2 regions of the Diaphorobacter nitroreducens genome follow, and region 2 is predicted to be linked to the other one. Evidence: riboswitches for the same ligand, from Rfam matches in the RefSeq annotation. Region 2 holds a riboswitch; the other holds the start of a gene.
What was found. Region 2 has a riboswitch for glycine ahead of gcvT (glycine cleavage system aminomethyltransferase GcvT). Riboswitches for the same ligand answer to the same signal wherever they lie in the genome.

Region 1 (10,729 bases), 1.6 Mb from region 2:
TGCGGCTTACGAGAACCGATGTCGCCTCGCGCCGGCCGCCGCCAGTCAATGGCCGCACGTGCCACTGGCCAGTCGGCGGGGTGTTGACCGGCGGCTGCTTGGCCTGCTTGCGGGGGTTGTTCGAAGGAGCGGTGGGAGGCGAGGCGGCCGCATCCGGACGGTTCGCGGTCACTTCGAGCATGTCATCCCTCAACACCAGGGATGCGCGCAACGCCGAGACCACTTTCATCAACTGGTCGACGCTCACGGCGCCAGGGTTGCTTTCGATCTCGGCGATGCGGGCCTGTCCCACGCCGAGCAGCCGCCCGAGAGCGGCTTGGGTCAGGCCGCGCGCCTTCCTGAGCGCCCGCAGGTGCTCACGGAGTTGGCTGGTCAGGTGGATGGGGAAGTCCATGCTCATCTCTATCGGCAAATGCCAATATATATGCCAAAGCAAGTTTTTTCAAGATACTGGTTTTGGTGTATGAATGGCATGTATCGGAGATTGCCGATATTTGTGTGTACACACCAGCAGCGCAGCGGCGCAAGCGAGTGCCCTGTCCGGCAAAGTGGGATAATTTGGCATGGCGATCAGGTTCCAAACCGGAATCGAATCGCTGCTACTGGTCTGGTGTACCCAAAGGTGTACCCAGGAACCAGGACAGTCAGGGAAAAGTGAGTGGTGGCGCGGGTTGCGGAGGTTTTTTCGAACCAGCCCCAGCCACCACATACAACGCCCAACCATTCGGTTGGGCGTTTTTGTTTCTGCACTGCCACGCTGCATGGAACGACACAGTGGTTGCGTGTCCTCATCCTCCAGCGCTGCACAGGACCTCTCCGTGATTCGGGGCCCTTCTCTTTCACGGAGCGGTAGTCCTTGCTTTGGAAGCCAATACCTGCAGGCACGGGCGCGGGGCGTACAGCAGCCACGCACTGTCCATCCCCCAAAGATCACGCGCTGCGGGCAGCGCTACGCAGGGCGACACTTCGGGCTGCATGTACGCCCATGTGTCATGAGCGTGTGACGGCTTTGAACTACAGTGACCGGATGCAAGACTTTTCACGCACGCTTTCGCTGACGGGGGCGTCCAACTTCCGTGATCTGGGAGGCTATACGGGGCTGGATGGACGCACGGTACGCTGGCGCCGGTTGTTCCGCTCCGATCATCTGGCGGCCCTGACACCGCAGGATGCGCAGGTGCTGGCCGGTCTGGGGCTGACCCGCTCGGTGGACTTCCGCGGGCTGGTGGAGAGCGCGGCCCAGTCGTATGCGTTGCCGCAGGTGCGCTATCACGCGTTGCCGATCGAGCCGACCGTCGTGCAGCGCGCCAAGGAACTGGCGGTAGCGGGCCAACAGATCACGGCACCCGTTGCGGTAGGGCTGATGCAGGACACCTACCGCGCCTTTGTTTCCGACAACGCGCAGCAGTTTGCGGGCTTGTTCGAGCAGTTGCTGGCAGAGGATTCTCCCCTGGTCTTTCACTGCACTGCAGGCAAGGACCGCACCGGTTTCGCCGCGGCCCTGATTCTGCTGGCGCTCGGCGTGTCGCGCGAGGTGGTGATGCAGGACTACCTGTTGACTAACGCGCTGTACCGTCGGCCCGCGGGGCTGGTCAGCTCTGCGCCGCAGGAGGTGCTGAACGTGATCTGGCGCGTGCAGGAGGACTTCCTGGAGGCCGCATTGCAAGCCGTTGACCAGGACCACGGCGGCGTGCAGCGTTACCTGGAGCGTCGACTGGGCGTGGACGATGCTGCACGTAACCGCCTGGCGCAGCTGTACCTGCAGCCGTTGCCGGACTGAGGCGCCGCGGCCGTGCGCCCTGAGTCGCTTGGGTATAAAAAAAAGCAGCCCGGAGGCTGCTTTTTTTTGCGAAACCCGCGCCACGGTGTCAGAGCGTGGCGTCCTTGAGTTTCTTCAGTGCGCGGGTCTTGATCTTGACCGACGCGGGCTTGGCGGGGAACCAGCGCTCTTCGCCGGTGAACGGGTCCTTGCCGAAGCGCTTCTTCTTGGCGGGCACTTGCTGCAGGCCGATCTTGAGCAGGCCGGGCAGCGTGAACTCGCCGGAGCCCTTCTTGTGCACGGAAGCCAGGATGGCCGTCTCCAGCGCGGCGAGCACGGCCTTGGCGGCCTTGGGCTCGACACCCGCCTGCGTGGCGAGATGGGCGATCAGCGCGGTCTTGGTGAAGGCTTCCTTCACGGGCTTGATGGCAGCAGGAGCTGCGGGGGCGGCTGCCTTCTTGGCAGGTGCCGCAGCCTTTTTGGCGGCGGTCTTTTTCACCGGAGCGGTGGTCTTCTTTGCAGTTGCCATGATGTCGGATCGTTGTAAGGTGTATAGAAGCAGGCCAGCCAGGCTGGTGATCGGATTCTAGGCGCTGTCTGTGCGCGTGGGGTGCCCTATTCATGCGGGTTTGCGCGAGAAAACCACGCTATCGCGGGCCTGTGGACGGTACAGGGCACGCACGTGCCGCACGGGTGGCGCGCATGCGGGTAAGCTGTGCAACCATTCCCTGATGTACCAGGAGCAGGCCATGAGCGATAGCACCCCTTTCGGCTTCGGGCGTTTCGTCCCGGGATTTGATTTCCTGCAGAACCTGGCCAAGGGCGCTGCGGCGGGTATGCCCACCATGCCGGGGCTGTCGGGCTGGGTGGCGCCCACGGTGAGTGTGGACGAGCTGGACAAGCGCATCCAGGAGCTCAAGGCCGTGCAGTTCTGGCTGGAGCAGAACGCGCGCGCCCTGGCCGCCACCGTGCAGGCGCTGGAGGTGCAGAAGATGACGCTGGCCACGCTGCAGGATATGAACGTGGCGATGGGCGACCTGGCCGCGAGCTTCGGCGCCGCCGCAGGCCAGGACAAGGAGCGGCCCGCCGCACGAGCCGCCGAGCCACCGTCCGCGTTCCCGTTCACCTCTCCACCCGTACCCACACCTGCACCTGCACCTGCACCTGCACCGGAGGCGCCGCCCCCGGCCAACAACGCCTCGGCGGCGCGCAGCGCGCGAACACCACCGGACGATGAGGCCGCGCCCGAGCAGACCAAGGGGGCGGCCGACCCGATGCAATGGTGGGGTGCGCTGACCAGCCAGTTCCAGCAGATCGCGGCGCATGCCCTGCGGGATGCGGGCACGCACCAGGCGGCCTTCGATGCCACGCGCGAGATGGCCAGCGGCGCACTCAAGACCGCCTCCAGCATGGCGGCGCAGATGGCTGCGCAGGGCATGCACGGCATGCACGCGGCGGCGCAGGCCGCCGGTGCGGCGCCTGCGGCAACGCCCGCACCTGCCGCCGGGAAGCCTTCCGCAAAGGCGGCCGCCCGGCCGGCGACCCAACCGGGCGGCAAGGCCAACGACAAGTCACGTCCGGCCGCCAAGCGGGCTGCCGCGGCCAGCGCGGGCGCCAAGCGTGCCCCCGCACCATCGCCCACCCAAAAGGCTGCCGCGTCCCGCACGCGGCGGCCGGCAGGCTGAGCTGCGCGGCGGCGCCTGTACCCCACCGCAGGGCTGACACATGAGACTCTTTCCCAATGCACACGCCACCCATCCGCAGTGGCACATGGCCGCGGTGCTGGTTCTGGCGCAACTGCGGGCGCAGATGGCGCTGCCCCAGTACGCCAGTGCACCCACGCTGGGGCTGCTCTACATCACCGACCACTACGCGGACGATGCCGCGGCCCTGCTGGACCTGCTGCGGCGCGAACTGCCGACGGTCACCGACTGGGCAGGCGCGGTCGGCGTGGGCGTGGCGGGCAACAACGTCGAATATTTCGATGAACCCGCGCTCTCGCTGATGCTGTGCGACCTGCCGCGCGCGCACTACCGCGTGTTCTCGGGCGTGGCGCCGCTGGCGCACGGCGATGCGGCCGGGGTGGGCTTTGCGGCCCACACGGCGCTGGTGCATGCGGACGGCCAGACACCCGAACTGGCGGACCTGGTGGCCGAGATGGCGGGCCGCACCAGCAGCGGCTACCTGTTTGGCGGCGTGGTGGCCAGCCGCGGGGCGCAGGTGCAACTGGCGCTGCCCGCCGGCGGCGAGGGCGACGGCGTGCTGCACGGCGGCCTGTCGGGCGTGGCCTTTGATGCGCAGGTGGAACTGGTCTCGCGCGTCACGCAGGGCTGCCAGCCCATCGGCGCGCAGGCGGCCATCACCGCCGCGCAGGACAACGTGGTGCTGGAGCTGGACGGCGAGCCCGCGCTGGACGTGCTGCTGGACACGCTAGGGGTGACACTGCAGGGCGACGCCCAGGCCGCCCTGCGCGCCGTGCGCGCCACGCTGGCAGGGCTGGAGGACGCGGACGCACCGCAGCGCCAGCGCACGGGCCATTTCGGCGCCGACACGCGCGTGCGCCACATCGTCGGGCTGGACGCGACGCGCAGCGGCGTGGCGCTGGGTGACCATGTCGAGGTGGGCATGCGCCTGGCCTTCTGCCAGCGCAACGTCGGCGCGGCCCGTGCCGACCTGATGCGCATCTGCGCCGAGATCCGTGAGGAGCTATCGCCCCAACTCGAAGAGGCGCAGGCGCTGCCCGCCGCAGGCAGCGCGCCGCATGCCGAGCCGGCGGGCGGCCGGCGCATTTGCGGTGCGCTGTATGTGAGTTGCTCGGGCCGCGGCGGGCCGCACTTCGGTGGGCCCAGCGCCGAGCTGCAGATCGTGCGCCATGCGCTGGGCGACGTGCCCCTGGTGGGCTTCTTCGCAGGCGGCGAGATCGCCGCGCACCGGCTCTATGGCTACACGGGCGTGCTGACGGTGTTCGTCGCGCCGGACGGGGCTTTATAAGCCTTTTGGGCCTCTAGCGCCCGTCCACCAAGCGCAAGCAGCTATGCAATGCATAGCGCCGTGGCGCTTGCTCAAACGCCGATGACGGCGGGGCGGGGCGCCGCAGCAGGGCGCGGCAGGCCGCAGAACGCGAAGTCCAGCTCCGGCTCCAGCCCGCTCACGATGCGCGCGATGGACTTGCCCGAGCCGCAGGCGTGGGTCCAGCCCAGCGTGCCGTGGCCAGTGTTCAGGAACAGGTTGCCGTAGCGCGTCTTGCCGATCAGCGGCACGTTGCTCGGCGTGGCGGGGCGCAGGCCGCTCCAGAACTGCGCCTGGCTCGCATCGCCCGCGCCGGGAAAGAGCTGCTCCACGCGCCGCACGATGGCTTCGCAGCGCACGGCGTTCAGTGCGCGCTCGTAGCCGTTGAGCTCGGCCGTCCCCGCGATGCGCAGCCGGTCGCCCTGCGCGCTGGTGTAGCGCGAGAAGACCAGCTTGTACTCATCGTCCGTCAGGCTCACCTGGTAGGCGGCGGCCGCGTCGCGCACCGGCAGCGTCACCGAATAGCCCTTGGCCGGGTAGATCGGCAGGCGCAGGGCCAGGGGCTGGGCCAGCAGCGGGCTGAATGCGCCCAACGCCAGCACGTAGGCGTCGCCGCGCACGCGCTCGTAGCCGCCGGCCTCGTTGGTGATCTCCACATGGTCGATGGCGCCGCCCGCCTGGTGCAGCGCGGTGATGTGGCAACCCAGGCGGAATTGCACGCCCGCGGCCTGGGCCACGCCGGCCAGCGCGCGCGTGAACAGGTGGGCGTCGCCGGACTCGTCCTCCGCCGTGTAGGTGGCGCCCGCCAGCTGCGGGCGGACGTGGGCCAGGGCTGGCTCGATGCGCACGGCCTCGTCTGCGTCCACCACGCGGCGGTGGCAGCCCAGCGCACGCATCTGCTCGGCGGGCGCCAGCGCGGCGTCGAACTCCTGGGTGCTGGTGTAGAAGTGCAGGATGCCCTGCGTGCGCTGGTCGTACTGCAGGCCCGTGTCGGTGCGCAGTTGCTGCAGCGTACTGCGGCTGTAGCTGCCCAGGCTCACGATCTGCTCGATGTTGTGGCGCGTGCGCGCGGGCGTGCATTCGCGCAGGAATTGCAGGCCCCAAAGCCACTGGCGCATGTCCGCGCGCAGGCGAAACAAGAGCGGCGCATCCTCTTTGCCCAGCCACTGCAGCACCTTGAGCGGCGCGCCGGGGTTGGCCCAGGGCTCGGCGTGGCTGACCGAGATCTGGCCGCCGTTGGCGAAGCTGGTTTCCGCACCGGGCACAGCCTGCCGGTCGATGACGGTGACCTCGTGGCCGAGTTGCTGGAGGAAGTACGCAGAGGTGGTGCCGACGACGCCGGCGCCCAGAACGATCACGCGCATGGTTTACAAGCCTTTTTCAAGGTTTGCGCAGGCAGGGCGCGCGCGAGCAGCTATTGAATGAATAGCGAACAGCGGGCGCGACATGGCCTGGCTGCCGCTCCCCCTGTCCTTGGTACCTGAGAGATTCATGCCGCGCGGGACCGTGCGCGGCACTTGCTCCTTCGGTGCGCCACGGCGGGCGTGGCGGCTCTCCAGACGGCTGTGTGGGTGTGCAGTACGGAACCTGAGCGTGTATGGGAGTTTGCGCCTTCGGTGAAACGGCATGCAGCCGTTTGCTCTCCTGCGCCGGCCATCGTAGCTGCGCGGGCGCGATGGCCCCAGCGGGCTAACCCTCAAACCATGAACACGCTCTCAGGGTGGGGCGCTGGGCGCATGCTCAGGGGTAGACCGCTTCGCCCAGGTTGAGCATGAGGCGGTTGGCCCAGGCGAACAGCGCGGCGGCGTGCACCGTGTCCAGGATTTCCAGGTCGCTCAGGCCCGCGGCGCGCAGCGGCGCGAGGTGCTGCGGCCCGAATGCACCGGGCGCGCGCGTGAGCGCGGCGCTGGCCTGCGCCAGGGCGCGCTCGCGGGCGTTGGTGCCGGCGCTGTCGGGGTCGGCGAAGATCTGCGCGATCACGTCGTTGCGCTTGGCCAGCTGCTCGAAGCGCTGCGCATGCACCGACGCGCAGTACACGCAGCCGTTGATGCGCGAGACCACGGTGGTGGCTACCTCGCGCTCGGCGCGCGGCAGGCCGCCAGGCGCGTACATGATGGCGTTGAACGCCTCTGAGCGCTCGGCGAGCACGCGGGGCTGGTGCGCCAGCACGAGGTAGAAGTCCGACGTGCGTGCCTTGGGGTGGCTTGCGTCGAGCACGGCGTTCTGCTCGGCGCTGGCGGTGGCGGGGTCCACCACGGGCAGCCAGGCCTTCCAGTCCAGCGTCTCGCTGGTGTAGCCGGCCAGGCGCAGTGGCTCGCCGGGCGGGGGCAGGTTGGCGGGGTGCACGAAGGGCGCGTCCGGCGTGGTGGGAGCGACCGCCGTGGCTGCGGTGCCCGCGGGGCCGAGGGTGGCCAGCGCCGCCACGCCGGCCACCAACCGCGCCTGGTAGGCCACGAAGCCGATGAGCTGCGCGAGCAGCACCACGTCCGGCGTGGCGAGGCCCGCCTGGGGCAGGGCGAGCAGGGCCGCGCGGTCGGCCGCGGCGGGCTGCGTGGCCAGCAGCTGCGTGAAATGCGTGATGGCTTGCCAGCGGGCATCCGCCGCGGGGGCGGGCAGGCCGGCCAGGCGCGCGCCGTAATGGTCGGCCAGCGTTGCCACGCCGCTGGCGGCCGCCACGGCCTGGGCCACGGACAGGCGCTCGGCCAGCGCCAGGCCCCCGGGCAGTTCGGGGGCGAGCAGCAGGTCTTCGCAGGCCTGGGTGGCGGTGATGGCCTTGGCGCGCTGTTGGCGCGCGGCCTGGGCATGGGGGGCATGGCCCAGGCGGGCGAGTTGGTCGATGGTGTCGGTCATGGCGAAGGCAGGATGCGTTGGGAGGTGTCGGCGGGCGTCCATTCGTCGCCCAGCAGTTCCGGCTCGGCATAGGCCTGCAGCGCGGCGAAGTGGTGCTCCACGTCCTCGCGGTACAGCAGGCCGGCGATGCCGCTGGCCAGGCGCCGTGCGCCGTCGCTGATGGCGGGAATGTCGCCCGACACCGTGCCGTGCGACAGCGCCGCCGGGTAGCAGAAGCAGTGGATGCGGTCCAGGCCGGGGCAGGCGCCGGCGGCTTTCTCGCGGAATTCGAACACCGGGCCGAGGTCGGGCGAGTCGGACAGTTCGCGGTCTTCATCGCCGGCGGGCGGCTGGTAGCGCTCGCCCCAGGTGCGCACATGGCGCGCAAACGGCGCGAACTCGGGCTTTTGTGCCCAGTCGATCACGAAGCCTGTGGCGAGGACCAGGAAGTCGAACGCAAACGTGCCCTTGGCCGTCGCCACGTGCAGCGCGTCGCCCACCTGCGTGACGCCCTGCACCGCGCAACCGAAGTGGAAGAACGCATGGGCGTGCCGCGACACGCGCAGCGTGCTGCCGTGCGGCGGCGGCACCTGCTGCACGTTGATGTAATGGCGGATGCGCCACTTCCATGCGTCGGGCAGGTCGTGGTGCCCTTGCGTGAGGCCGGGCACGCCCGAGCCCTTGGACTTGTTCACCGTGGGCATCACCGCGCGGCGCGCGATCAGGTCCACGCTGGCGGCGCCGCATTCCAGCGCCGTGCCGGCGCTGTCCATCGCGGACGAGCCCATGCCGATCACGCCCACGCGCTTGCCCTTGAGCGTGGCGTAGTCCAGCACGTCGGACGAATGCGCCCACAGGCCACCCTGTGCGGCGTGGGCCACGCCCCGCATGAAGGCAGGGACCTGCGGGCCGCCCAGGCCGTCGCGGCCCGTGGCCAGCACCACGCGGCGCGCCAGCCAGGTGGCGTGGCCGGTGGGGGCCTGCACGTCCACCGCCACCAGGCCGTCGGCGCGTGGGTGCACGGCAGTGACGGTGTGTTCATTGCGCACGTCGGCCTGCGTCACGCGGCGGTACCAGCGCAGGTAGTCCATCCACTGCAGGCGCGGGATCTTGTCGAGCGCGGCCCAGGCCTCGCTGCCCCACTGGGCCTCGAACCAGGCGCGGAAGGTGAGCGAGGGCACGCCGAGCGCGGGGCCGGTGAGCTCCTTGGGCGAGCGCAGCGTGTCCATGCGCGCCGTGGTGGCCCAGGGGCCCTCGTAGTCGGCGGGCGCGCGGTCCAGCAGCACGGCGGCAATGCCCTGCTGCGCCAGCGCCATGCTGGCCGCCAGGCCCGCCTGGCCGGCGCCGATGATGAGCACGTCGGTGACGGGCTGCCCTTCATGGGTGCGTGGCGGCAGCCATGCGCGGGCGCGCCAGTTGAGGGTGAGCAGGTCGTGCCGCAGGCGGTCTTCGAGGGCGGCCAGGCCGGCCGCCCCCAGGGGAAGCGAAAGTGACATGGAGGGCGTCGAAGAAAGCGTGGAGGGCGAAATCAGTCGATGCTGATTTTGGCGTCCTTCACCACCTGCGCCCACTTCGCGCGGTCCTTGTGGACCGTTTGGCGGAACTGCTCGGGCGTTTCGATGCGCACCGTGTTGCCCTGCGACTCGAAGCGCTGGCGCACGTCGGGCTGCTCCAGCACCTCGCGCAAGGCGGTGTTCAGCTTCTGGACCACGGCTGGGTCGGTGCCCTTGGGCGCGAAGATGCCGAACCAGATCGAGCTGTCAAAGCCCTTGGTGCCGGGCAGGCCACTGGCGCCGATGGGCGGCACCTCCTTCACGGCCGCCACGGGCTTGGCCGTGGTCACCCCCAGCAGGCGCACCTTGCCGGTCTTGTAGTGCGGCAGCACGGTCTGCACCTGGTTCATGATGCAGCAGGTCTCTCCGCGCAGCACGGAGGTGATGGCCTCGGGCCCGCCCTTGTAGGGCACGTGCACCATGTTCAGGCCCAGGCGCGCATTCAGCTCGGCAAAGGCCATGTGCGTGCCCGTGCCGTTGCCGGTGGAGGCGAAGTTGTACTTGCCCGGGTTGGCGCGCACGGTCTCGACGAACTCCTTGAGGTTCTTGGCGTCGATCACCGCGGGGTTGATGGTCAACACGTTGGACACGTCGATCAGCGGGGCGACGGGCACGAAGTCGGCCTCCACGTCGAACGGCAGGTTCTTGTAGAGCGCGGCATTGCTGCCGTGCGTGGCGGCCGTGCCGAAGGCCAGGGTGTAGCCGTCGGCCTTGGCCCGGGCCACGTACTCACTGGCGATGTTGCCGGCCGCGCCGGACTTGTAGTCGATGACCACGGGCTGGCCGAGTTTCTGGCCCAGCGGCTCCTGCACCGCGCGCGCCACCACGTCCACGCCCGATCCGGCCGGAAAGCCCATGATCAGGGTGACGGGCTGCTTGGGCCAGTCCGTGGCCTGGGCGAGGGCGGATGTGACGGTCAGCAGCGTGGCCAGGGCGGCGGTGGCGTGGCGCAGGAGGGGCATGGCAAATTTCCTTGTGATGGGTCAGTGCAAGGCGGCGCCCTATCGTGTAGGCACAGCCGAAACACGCCCATTGTGGAGAAATTCACATGCGCACGCGCTATATGCATATGGACGGCCCGTCGCCGTCCCGGGCCATGCTGGGCGCGGACGACCGGCGCTCGGCCGTTCATCTCCGGTAGGGGTTGTCGGGCCGGCGGTCGTGGCGGTTGGGCACGCCGTCGCCATCGCGGTCCCAGCCGCCGCGCACGAAGCGCCATTGGTCACCGCGCTGCACCCAACGCGGCTGGCGGTAATGGTGGCCGTGGCGCACCTGCATCCACTGGCCGGGCACCCACACATGGCGGTGGCCGCGCCATTCCCAGTGGCCCTGCGACCAGACCATGCCGCGGCGCGGTGCAGGCACGCGCTCGTAGCGTGGAGGCGGTGGCGCGTGGTATTGCACCGCATAGGCGGGCGGTGCCGAGTAGTGGGGCGTGCCGGCCTGGATCACGACGGTGGCGTTGGTGGCCGCATGCGCGGCGCCTGCCAATGACAGCAGGGCGACGAGGCTGCCGGCTGCGGCAAGGGTGGTGGTGCGGACCATGGCGTTCTCCTGTGTTGTGGGATGCGGCGCGGGG
Region 2 (10,729 bases):
CCGTCCGGGCACGCATAGCAATCCCGAGGGCTTGTCCAGCACCAGCAGCGTGTCGTCCACGTGCACGCTGCGGACGCCCTCTGATGGGCCGGCCGGCATACCCTGCAAAGGTGCATGCGCCCCCGCCGTCTGTACGGCCTGCGGTGCTGTCAACTCAACCGCCATGGGCCAGCCGGTCCACGGTCGCGCACAGCTCTTCCACGTCATTGGGCTTGTGGATCAGCGCGCGTGCGCCTTCGGCCAGCGCGGCCTGTTCGATTTCCGCCGTCACATAGCCGGAGGCCAGGGCCACTGGCAGGTCGCTGCGGATGGTGCGGGCCGCGCGCACGAGATCCAGGCCCGAGTAGCCCGGCATGTTGTAGTCCGTCACCAGCAGGTCGTAGCGCTCGGGGTGGGCCTGCAGGGCGTCTGTGGCTTGGTGCGGGTCGGTGAAACCGCTGACCTCGTAGCCGCGGCGGCGCAGCAGGCGCTGCACCAGAAAGACCAGCGCCTGGTCGTCGTCCACGTACATCACGTGCAGCAGGCGGTCTGTTGCCGGCGCCACCGCGGGCGGGCTGGCGGGCGCGGCCGGCGCGGGAACCTCCGACAGGGCGGCCATCATGGCGTCCGATGCCACGGGAAAGTACAGCGTGAAGCGGCTGCCCTCGGCGGGTGCACTGTGCACGTCCACGCCACCACCGTGGGTGCGCATCACGCCGTGCACCACCGCCAGTCCCAGGCCGGTGCCCTGGCCCACGGGCTTGGTGGTGAAGAAGGGTTCGAAGATGCGCGACTGGGTGGCGGCGTCCATGCCCGGGCCGTTGTCATGCACGCGCACGGCCACGTAGTCGCCCGCGCTCAGGCCCAGGCTTTCGCGCATGCGCTGGTCGGGCTGGATCAGCGCAGCATCCACGCGAATGCGGCCACGGCGGCTGCCGATGGCGTGCACGGCGTTGGTGCACAGGTTCAGCACCGCTTGCTCCACCTGCGTGGCATCCGCCAATACGGGGGGCAGGTCGGGGGGGACATGCACGGTCAGCTCGATCTCGGGCGGCAGCGTGACCCTCAGCAGCCGTTCGGTGTCGTGCACCACCTCTGCCAGGGTGACGGCCGCACGCTTGGGCGGCTCGTTGCGGCTGAAGGTGAGGATCTGCCGCACCAGGTCGCGGGCGCGCCGGCCGGCCTTGTCGATTTCCAGCAGGCTTTCGTACATCGGCGTGCCGGGCGGGCAATCGGCTTTGGCCAGCTCCACGTTGCCCAGGATCGCATGCAGGATGTTGTTGAAGTCGTGCGCGATGCCACCGGCCATGGTGCCGACGGCCTGCATCTTGTGCGACTCGCGCAGCTGTCCCTCCAGCGCGTTGCGGCGGGCTTCTTCGCGTTTGCGGGCCGTGAGGTCGCGGGCAAACACGGTGGTGGTCTCGCCTTCCGCATGGCGCTCGAACGACACGCTGATCTCCACCGCCAGCTCGCGGCCCGATGCCGTGAGCGCCGTCATCTCCCCCAGCGCCGCCTGCGTGGTCAGTTGCGCGAACGCCAGCACCTGCTGGGCCTCGGGCAGAAAGCGGCTCAACGGGCTGCCCAGCGCGTCGCTGGTGGCGCACTGGAACAGCATCGCCGCCGTGGGGTTGAACACGGTGATGCGCTCGTGCTGGTCCACGCAGATGATCGCGTCGAGCGCGGAATTGATCACCGCTTCCAGCCGGCGCTCGCTGGTGTGCAGTTGCACGTTGCGCTCCTGCAGCTCCTGTGCGCTGCGCTGCAGGGCCTGGCGTTCGGCCAGCAGCGGCCCCTGGTCGATCACGGCGCACAGAAACTGCGTGAGCGGCGCGTCCTGCTCGGAGCGCGACTCGATGCGCGCGATGTGCAGGTCGCCAGTGATATGGCGGCCCTCGCTGATGTGGAACACAACCTCCGTGGCCTCGGCCGTGCCCGTGGCCCGCGCCTGGTCGAAAGCCTCGCGTACACGCGGCGCGTGGCTGTCGCTCACGAAGGGCATCAGTGCCGTCAGGGGGCGGTCCGTCTCGCGCGGTTGGAACGAGCGCTGTGCCATGGAGTTGGCCTGGACCACCATGTCATGCTCGTCCACCACCATGAGCGACAGCGGCACGCTGGAAAACAGGGCCTCGAATCGCTCGGAAGCGCTTTCGGCCGCGGCCTGGCTGTAGCGCAGCACCTGGTTCTGCGCCTCCAGCTCGGCCTGTGAGGCGCGCAGCTGCGCAATCAGCTCGGCCACGTCGCCGCTGGCCCGTTGAGGGCCGCGGCGCTCCGGCTGCTCAGGGGGGGCGAGGCAGGCTCCGCGGCGGGAAACAGCAGGGACAGGTCGGGGCGGCTCATGGGAATCGGGCAATCCGCAGGCCTGCCAGTGTACGCGTCTGCCTGGTGCCCTACAGGCCGGTGCCGCTGCCTCGTTCAGCGGCGCACCGACAGCAGCTCGATCTCGAAATTCAGCGTGGCGTTGGGCGGAATCACGCCGCCCGCGCCGCGCGCGCCATACGCAATCGCCGGCGGGCAGGTCAGCTTGGCCTTACCGCCCGGCTTCATGCGCTGCACGCCTTCGGTCCAGCAGGGGATGACGCGGTTCAGCGGGAACTCGGTCGGCTCGCCGCGCTTGTAGGAGCTGTCGAACTCCTTGCCGTCGGGGAAGGTGCCGCGGTAGTGCACCTTGACGGTGTCGGTGGCCTTGGGTGATTCACCGCTGCCGTCCTTGAGCGATTCATAGACCAGGCCGCTGCCGGTGGTGACGGCAGGGGCCTGCGCCTGGGCTGCGGAGACGAGGGCAAGCGATGCGAGCAGTGCGAGAAGGGGGCGCATGGGTCAAATGTTCAGAAGCAACAAAGGCCCGATGGTAGGGCCTTTGTGAATGCCTGTGCGGAGAAGGCCGTCAGCCCAGTTCGCTCACCGGAACACAGCTGCAGAACAGGTTGCGGTCGCCGTAGACGTTGTCCACACGGCCCACGGGGCTCCAGTACTTGTTCTGGCGCAGGGCGGCAACGGGATAGGCTGCCGCATCGCGCGGGTAGGGGTGCTGCCAGTCGGCTGCCAGCAGGCACTCGGCCGTGTGGGGCGCGTTCTTGAGAGGGTTGTCGTCCTGCGGCCAGGTGCCGGCCTCGATCTGGCGGATCTCGCGCCGGATGGCGATCATCGCGTCGATGAAGCGGTCCAGCTCGAACAGCGTCTCGCTCTCGGTGGGCTCCACCATCAGCGTGTTGGGCACGGGGAACGACAGCGTGGGGGCGTGAAAGCCGTAGTCGATCAGGCGCTTGGCCACGTCCTCGGCCATCACGCCGCTGGTGTCCTTCAACTGGCGCAGGTCCAGGATGCACTCGTGCGCCACATGGCCGTTGGCGGAAGCGTACAGCGTGGGATAGTGGTCCTTCAGGCGCGCGCTGATGTAGTTGGCGCTCAAGATCGCTGTCTCGGTCGCGGCCTGCAGACCGTCGGCACCCATCATGCGGATGTACATCCAGCTGATGGGTAAAACGGCTGCATTGCCCAAGGGAGCTGCGCTGATAGCTCCTGTTTTGGAAGCAATGCCGCCCGTGGCGTGGCCGGGCAGGTAGGGCACGAGGTCCTCCACCACGCACACCGGACCCACGCCGGGGCCGCCGCCGCCGTGGGGGATGCAGAAGGTCTTGTGCAGGTTCAGGTGGCTCACGTCGCCGCCGAACTCGCCCGGCGCGGCCACGCCGACCAGGGCGTTCATGTTGGCGCCGTCCACATACACGCGCCCGCCGTGGCTGTGCACCAGCTCGCACAACGCCTTCACCTGGGTCTCGAACACGCCATGCGTGCTGGGGTAGGTGATCATCACGCAGGCGAGGTTGGCACTGTGCTTCTCGCATTGGGCCTGCAGGTCCGCCATGTCCACGTTGCCGTTCTCGTCGCACTTGGTCACCACGACCTGCATGCCCACCATCTGGGCGCTGGCGGGGTTGGTGCCGTGCGCGCTACTGGGGATCAGGCAGATGTTGCGGTGGGCGTGCCCCTGCGCCGCGTGGTAGGCCTTGATGGCCAGCAGGCCGGCGTATTCGCCCTGGCTGCCTGCGTTGGGCTGCAGGCTGATGCCGGCGTAGCCCGTGGCCTGGCACAGCCAGGCGCGCAGTTGCTCGTCGAGCAGGCGGTAGCCTTCGAGCTGGTCGGCCGGGGCGAACGGGTGCACGTTGGCGAACTCGGGCCAGGTGATGGGGATCATCTCGCTCGTGGCGTTGAGCTTCATGGTGCATGAGCCCAGCGGGATCATGGTGCGGTCCAGCGCCAGGTCCTTGTCGGACAGCTGGCGGATGTAGCGCAGCATGCCGGTTTCGGAATGGTGGGTGTTGAACACCGGGTGTGCCATGAAGCGGCTGGTGCGCGCCAGAGCATCCGGGAACAGCGCCGGTGCGCCGGCCGCGTCCATCGCCTCGATGGTGGGCAGTTGCTGGCCGTCCCGCGCAAAGATCTTCCACAGCAGCTGGATATCGGCGCGGGTGGTGGTCTCGTCCAGCGAGATGCACAGGTATTCATTCCAGGCTTTTCGCAGGTTTGCGCCCATCTGGACTGCGCGAGCAGCTATTGAATCCGTAGCATCCTTGGTGTGCAGGCTGAGTGTGTCGAAGGCCGAGCCATGGTGGCGGCTGGTGAACCCCAGCTGTGCCAGGCCGCGGCTCAGGATGGCGGTGAAGCGCGCCACGCGGCGGGCGATGCGCGTGAGGCCCTCGGGGCCGTGGTACACGGCGTACATGCTGGCGATCACGGCCGGCAGCACCTGGGCCGTGCAGATGTTGCTCGTGGCCTTCTCGCGGCGGATGTGCTGCTCGCGCGTTTGCAGCGCCAGGCGGTAGGCGGGCTTGCCGTGCACGTCCACGCTCACGCCCACCAGGCGGCCGGGCAGACTGCGCTTGAATTCGTCGCGGCAGGCCATGAAGGCGGCGTGCGGTCCGCCGGCGCCCATGGGCATGCCAAAGCGCTGGGTGGAGCCCACCACGATGTCGGCGTCCCACTCGCCGGGGGCCTTGAGCAGCGTGAGCGCCAGCAGGTCGGTAGCGAAGATGGCTGCGGCCTGTTTGGCGTGGATGGCGTCCACGTCGGCCTGCCAGTCCTGCACCCAGCCGCTGCTGGCAGGGTACTGGATGAGGGCGGCGAAGAAGTCGCCGGCCAGGGCCGCCTGCCATTCCTCCTGGGAATTGGCCACCACCACGGTGATGCCGATGGGGGCGGCGCGGGTCTGGATGACTTCGATGGTCTGCGGGTGCGCATCGCCGGCCACGATGAAGACGTCGCTCTTGGACTTGACCGAGCGCTTGGCCAGCGTCATGGCCTCGGCGGCAGCGGTGGCCTCGTCGAGCATGGAGGCGTTGGCGATGGGCATGGCCGTGAGGTCGCACACCATGGTCTGGAAGTTGAGCAGCGCCTCCATGCGGCCCTGGGAGATCTCGGCCTGGTAGGGCGTGTAGGCCGTGTACCAGGTAGGGTTTTCCAGCACGTTGCGCAGGATGACGCCCGGCGTGTGCGTGCCGTAGTAGCCCTGGCCGATGAAGCTCTTGAGGATGCGGTTCTTCGACGCAATGGCCTGGAGCTCAGCCAGCGCCGCGGCCTCGGTGGCCGGCGCGGGCAGGTCCATGGGGCGCTGGCGCGCGATGGAGCGCGGCACGATGGAATCAATGAGCGCTCGGCGCGAAGCCTCGCCGATCACCGACAGCATGTGTGCTTCGTCGGCGGCGTCGATGCCAATGTGGCGGGGCAGGAATTCAGCGGCGTTTTCAAGCGCCGCCAGGGGCAGGGGGGAGGGCATCTGCATGGCGAGGGACCAGTCTCAAGAGCGATGGGGCGGTGCGGCGGCGCCGTGTGCACGGCGCCGCGGGTGCATCAGGCGTTCTGGGCGAAGGCGGTATAGGCCGTTTCGTCCATCAGGCCGGCGAGCTGGCCGGCGTCGCTGAGCTTGACCTTGAAGAACCAGCCCGCGCCCAGCGGGTCGGAGTTGGCCAGGGACGGGTCGGCGCGCAGGGCCTCGTTGACTTCGACGATTTCGCCGGACACGGGCATGTAGACATCGGCAGCGGCCTTGACGGACTCGACCACGCCGGCCACGTCGCCCTGGGCAAAAGTGGTGCCCACCGCGGGCAGGTCCACGAACACCACATCGCCCAACGCATCCTGCGCGTGGACGGTGATGCCAACGACGGCCGCGGCCGGGTCGGCTGCGTTGATCCATTCATGGTCTTTGGAAAACTGGATGCTCATGGGGGGCTCCGGGAAGAAGAGGTGGAAGGAAAAGGTTTGAGAGTGGTCAGCCCGCACTGTAGCCGGGCTGACCTGGGCGCGGTGGCAGTTCGCCGCGGTGAATTCAGCCGCGGTAGTAGCGTGTGGGAACAAAGGGCGTGGCAGCCACTTCCATGGGCACGGCCTTGCCGCGCACCATGGCGTTCACACGGGTGCCGGGGGCGGCATGGGCGGGCATTACGTAGGCCAGGGCGATGGGCTTGTCGGCAGTGGGGGCCAGCAGGCCGCTGGTGACTTCGCCGATGCGCTCGCCCGACTCGTTTTGCAACTCGGTGTGCTCACGCACGGGCACGCGCTCCAGCGCCACCAGGCCCACGCGCTTGCGCGTGAGAGTGGCCGGGCTGTCGATCTGGGCCAGCACCTTGTCGGCACCTGGAAAACCGCCAGCGCGCGCGCCGCCTGTACGGCGCACCTTCTGAATGGCCCAGTTCAGGCCGGCTTCGGGTGGGGTGGTGGTGGTGTCGATGTCGTTGCCATACAGACACAAGCCGGCTTCCAGGCGCAGCGAATTGCGTGCGCCCAGGCCGATGGGCTTGACCTCGGGCTGGGCCAGCAGCGTGCGCGCCAGGGCCTCGGCCTGCGTGGCGGGCACCGAGATCTCGAAGCCGTCCTCTCCGGTGTAGCCGCTGCGCGTCACGAAGCACTGCGCCCCGGCGATGTCGAAATGCCCGCCGGTCATGAACACCAGTTTGTCCACGCCTGGTGCCAGACGCGCGAGCACCGCTGCCGCCTGTGGGCCCTGCAGCGCGAGCAGGGCCTGGTCGGGCATGGGAATCACCTGGCAGCGTTGGCCGATGCGCGCCTGGATGTGGGCAATGTCGCCCACCTTGCAGGCGCCGTTGACGATCACGAAGAGCTCGTCCTGCGCCATGCGGAAGAACATGAGGTCGTCGATGATGCCGCCCTCGTCATTGAGGAGCAGGCCGTAGCGCTGCTTGCCCACGGGCAGGTCGACCACGTCCACGGGCATCAGCGTCTCGAACGCGGCAGCGGCGTCAGGGCCGACCAGCTTGAGCTGCCCCATGTGCGACACGTCAAACAGGCCGGCCGCCGTGCGCGTGTGGTGGTGCTCGGCCATCAGGCCCATGGGGTATTGCACGGGCATGGAGTAGCCGGCGAAGGGCACCATGCGGGCGCCCAGTTCGATGTGCAGGGCGTTGAGGGGAGTGGTGAGCAGGTCGGACATGGCGGACAGGGCAATGGGCGAAGGCAAATGGTGGAGCGATCTCTCGATCGCCGATTTGCCCCGCTGTCCGCTTTACCTGAGAGATTCACCCCGCCTGCATGGCATGTCACGGGGCTTGCTCCTTCGGTGGGCCGCATGCTGCTGCGGCCTCTCTCCAGCAAGGGAAACACCCGCATCCCTGCGGGCGTGTCGCCAGTCCTTTTGCCTGAGCGTTCGGCTGCTGCCTGCGCCTTCGGCGGCCCGGCCCTGGGGGGCGCGGACTCTCTCCTGACGGGACGGATTCTATCTATTTTGCGTACACGAGATCACGCAGGGCCAGTGAAAGCGATGGCACGTAGGTGATGACCAGGAGGCACAGCAGGACCACGCCCACGAACGGCAACAGGTGGGCGACGATACGATCCAGGGAGATGCGCGCCACCGTGCATGCCGCGAACAGGTTCACGCCAAAGGGCGGCGTGATCATGCCGAGCGCCAGGTTCACCACCATGATCAGCCCGAAGTGCACCGGGTCCACGCCGAAGTGCTGGGCCACCGGCGCCAGGATCGGCGCCAGCACGATGATGGCGGCGCTGGTCTCGATGAACATGCCGATCACGAACAGCGCGGCATTCACGCCCAGCAGGAACAGCGCGGGCGACTGCAGCACCTCCTGCAGCCAGCGGCCGATGGCGTCCGGCACGCCAGCGCGCGTGATGAGGAAGGCAAACAGGCCCGCATTGGCAATGATGAACATGATCACCGCCGACGAGATGGCCGACTTGCGCAGGATGGCGAACAGGTCCGCGACGCGGATCTCGCGGTAGATCAGCATGCCCACCACCAGCGCGTAGAACACGGCCACGGCAGAGGCCTCGGTGGGCGTGAACACGCCGCCGTAGATGCCGCCCAGGATGATGACTGGCATCAGCAGTGCCCAGCCCGCCTGCAGCAGCGCGCGGCCGAAGGGCATGCGCCCGTCGCCGTCATGCTTGCCCCAGCCCTTGTACTTGCAATACGCCCAGACGAACAACATCAGCGCACCGCTGATGAGGATGCCGGGGCCGAAGCCGGCGATGAACAGCTCGCCAATCGACACCTCGGCCGCCACACCGTACAGGATCATGGGGATGGACGGCGGGATGATCACACCCAGCTCGGCACTGGTGGCTTGCAGCGCGGCCGCGTAGCTGGTGGGGTAGCCATGCTTGATGAGCGCAGGAATCAGGATGGCGCCGATGGCGAACGTGGTCGCCACCGATGACCCTGAGACGGCCGCGAAGATCATGCAGGTGAGCACGCAGGTCATGGGCAGGCCGCCCTGCACGCCGCCCACGATGCTCTTGGCAAACTCCACGAGCCGGCGCGAAATACCGCCGGTCTCCATGAGGTTGCCCGCCAGGATGAAGAACGGAATGGCTGCGAGCGGAAACTTGTTGATGGAGGCGAACATCTCCTTCACGGAGATCAGCATGTTGGCGTTCGCCACCTGGATGCCCAGGATGGAGGCCAGCCCGATGGAGACGGCCACGGAGATGGTGAGCGCGAAGCACAGCACCATGGTGGAGATCATGACCGTGGTCATAGGGCCTCCACGCGCGTCATTTCATGTACTCGTCGTCCCCCGAGGGGGTCGCTCGCTTGCTTGAGGTGGCTCTGCGCGGTGCTCATTGGGCAGTCTCCAGTTCATGGCGCTGCGGGTCGATCAGATTGCCCACGATGCCGAGGATGCTGAACAGCCCACCCACGGGCATGGCCAGATAGGCCCAGAACATGGAAACCGACTCCAGCCCTGCCATCGACTGCACGCCGCCGCGGCGCGCGTAGTCCCACCCCCACCAGATGATCACGGCGATGAGCGCCAGCGCTGCCAGGCACACCACCCAGTCCAGCACGCGGCGCAGCGGGCGCGGGCTCCAGCGGTAGAGCACGTCGACGCTGACCATGGCGCCCTGCCGGAATGCCATGGGAATCGCCAGAAACACCATCCAGATCAGGCTGAAGCGGATCAGCACCTCGGTCCACTCGGCCGGCTCTTCGAAAACGAAACGCATCAGGATCTGGAACATGCCGAGCGCCGAGGCCAGCGCCAGCATGGCGCAGGCGCCCCACATGGCGACGGCGGTGCTCCAGCGCTCGCAGGAGAGGAAGAAGGTTTTCATGCGCACTCACGAAAATATGAATAAAAACGCCCGTGGCGCATGATCCACGGGCGGTAGCAGCTACTGAAAAGTGAGCGTCACTTGTAGTTGCGGATCTTGTCGAGGTTGGCCTTGCCGAACTCTTTCTCGAACTGCGCGTTCACGGGCGCGAGCGCGGCGACAAACTTGGACTTGTCCAGATCGTCGATCACCGTCATGCCCTTGGCGCGCAGGTCGGCCACGCCCTTGGCGTCGTCCTCGTCCACGCGGGCGCGGTTAGCCTTGGTGCCTTCCTTGGCGGCGTCGATGAAGGCCTGCTTGTCCGCAGGGGAGAGCTTGTCGAACACCGCCTTGTTCATCACGAAGATGCAGGGGGAGTACACGTGGCCGGTGAGCGAGAGGTGTTTTTGTACCTGGTCGAACTTGGCCGAGATGATCACGGGCAGGGGGTTTTCCTGGCCGTCCACCGTGCCTTGTTGCAGGGCGGTGAACACTTCGGGGAAGGCCATGGGCGTGGTGATGATGCCGAAGCCCTTGTACGCGGCGATGTGCACCGGGTTCTCCATGGTGCGCATCTTCAGGCCCTTCAAGTCCTCAGGCGTCTTCACGTCGCGCTTGCTGTTGGTCATGTGGCGAAAGCCATTCTCCGCCCAGGCCAGCGCCTTGAAGCCCTTGGCATCGAACTTGGTCAGCAGGTCCTGGCCGATCGGGCCGTCGAGCACGGCGCGTGCGTGGGCCTTGTCACGGAACAGGAAGGGCACGTCCAGGATCTTGGTCTCGGGCACGAAGTTGGGCACCGGACCGGTGGAGCTGAAGGCCAACTCCTGTGTGCCTAGCTGCACCGCCTCGATGGATTCGCGCTCGCCGCCCAGCGCGCCGTTGTAGAAGGTCTGCACCTTGTAGCGCCCGCCGGTGCGCTTCTCGACCTCCTTGGCAAACGTGTCGATGGCGACGCCCTGGTGGGAGTTCTGCGCCGTCGAGATGCTGATGCGCATTGTGGTTTGTGCCAAGGCCGTTGCGGCCATGCCCAGTGCCAAGCCCAGGCCCAGCGCAAGTTTGGTCAGCTGCATGTTGTCTCCTGTGAATCTGCGGGTGCTGCCGAAAAATTATGGCAATGCAACATGACGCAGGTCATAGGGGTTTGCGCGGGGACTTGAGGAGGGCAGTCCTGGCCCGTCTTGCC

Region 1: another riboswitch for glycine. It lies ahead of BA022_RS16935 (D-amino acid dehydrogenase); the one in region 2 lies ahead of gcvT (glycine cleavage system aminomethyltransferase GcvT).

Annotation. Positions count from the first base shown of each region.
Region 1 is NZ_CP016278.1:3,609,521-3,620,249, forward strand. It holds gene BA022_RS16910 (helix-turn-helix domain-containing protein) at 1-394, opposite strand, end outside; gene BA022_RS16915 (tyrosine-protein phosphatase) at 1,028-1,780, shown strand; gene BA022_RS16920 (HU family DNA-binding protein) at 1,869-2,288, opposite strand; gene BA022_RS16925 (PhaM family polyhydroxyalkanoate granule multifunctional regulatory protein) at 2,509-3,444, shown strand; gene BA022_RS16930 (FIST signal transduction protein) at 3,485-4,750, shown strand; gene BA022_RS16935 (D-amino acid dehydrogenase) at 4,822-6,132, opposite strand; glycine riboswitch at 6,226-6,337, opposite strand; gene BA022_RS16940 (CMD domain-containing protein) at 6,509-7,618, opposite strand; gene BA022_RS16945 (NAD(P)-binding domain-containing protein) at 7,615-9,093, opposite strand; gene BA022_RS16950 (Bug family tripartite tricarboxylate transporter substrate binding protein) at 9,126-10,112, opposite strand; gene BA022_RS16955 (YXWGXW repeat-containing protein) at 10,279-10,695, opposite strand.
Region 2 is NZ_CP016278.1:1,187,504-1,198,232, reverse strand. It holds gene BA022_RS05580 (RluA family pseudouridine synthase) at 1-99, opposite strand, end outside; partial or broken gene BA022_RS05575 (PAS domain-containing hybrid sensor histidine kinase/response regulator) at 155-2,316, opposite strand; gene BA022_RS05570 (FKBP-type peptidyl-prolyl cis-trans isomerase) at 2,392-2,793, opposite strand; gene gcvP (aminomethyl-transferring glycine dehydrogenase) at 2,864-5,758, opposite strand; gene gcvH (glycine cleavage system protein GcvH) at 5,827-6,201, opposite strand; gene gcvT (glycine cleavage system aminomethyltransferase GcvT) at 6,305-7,426, opposite strand; glycine riboswitch at 7,480-7,594, opposite strand; glycine riboswitch at 7,614-7,706, opposite strand; gene BA022_RS05550 (TRAP transporter large permease) at 7,713-8,990, opposite strand; gene BA022_RS05545 (TRAP transporter small permease) at 9,073-9,567, opposite strand; gene BA022_RS05540 (TRAP transporter substrate-binding protein) at 9,645-10,616, opposite strand.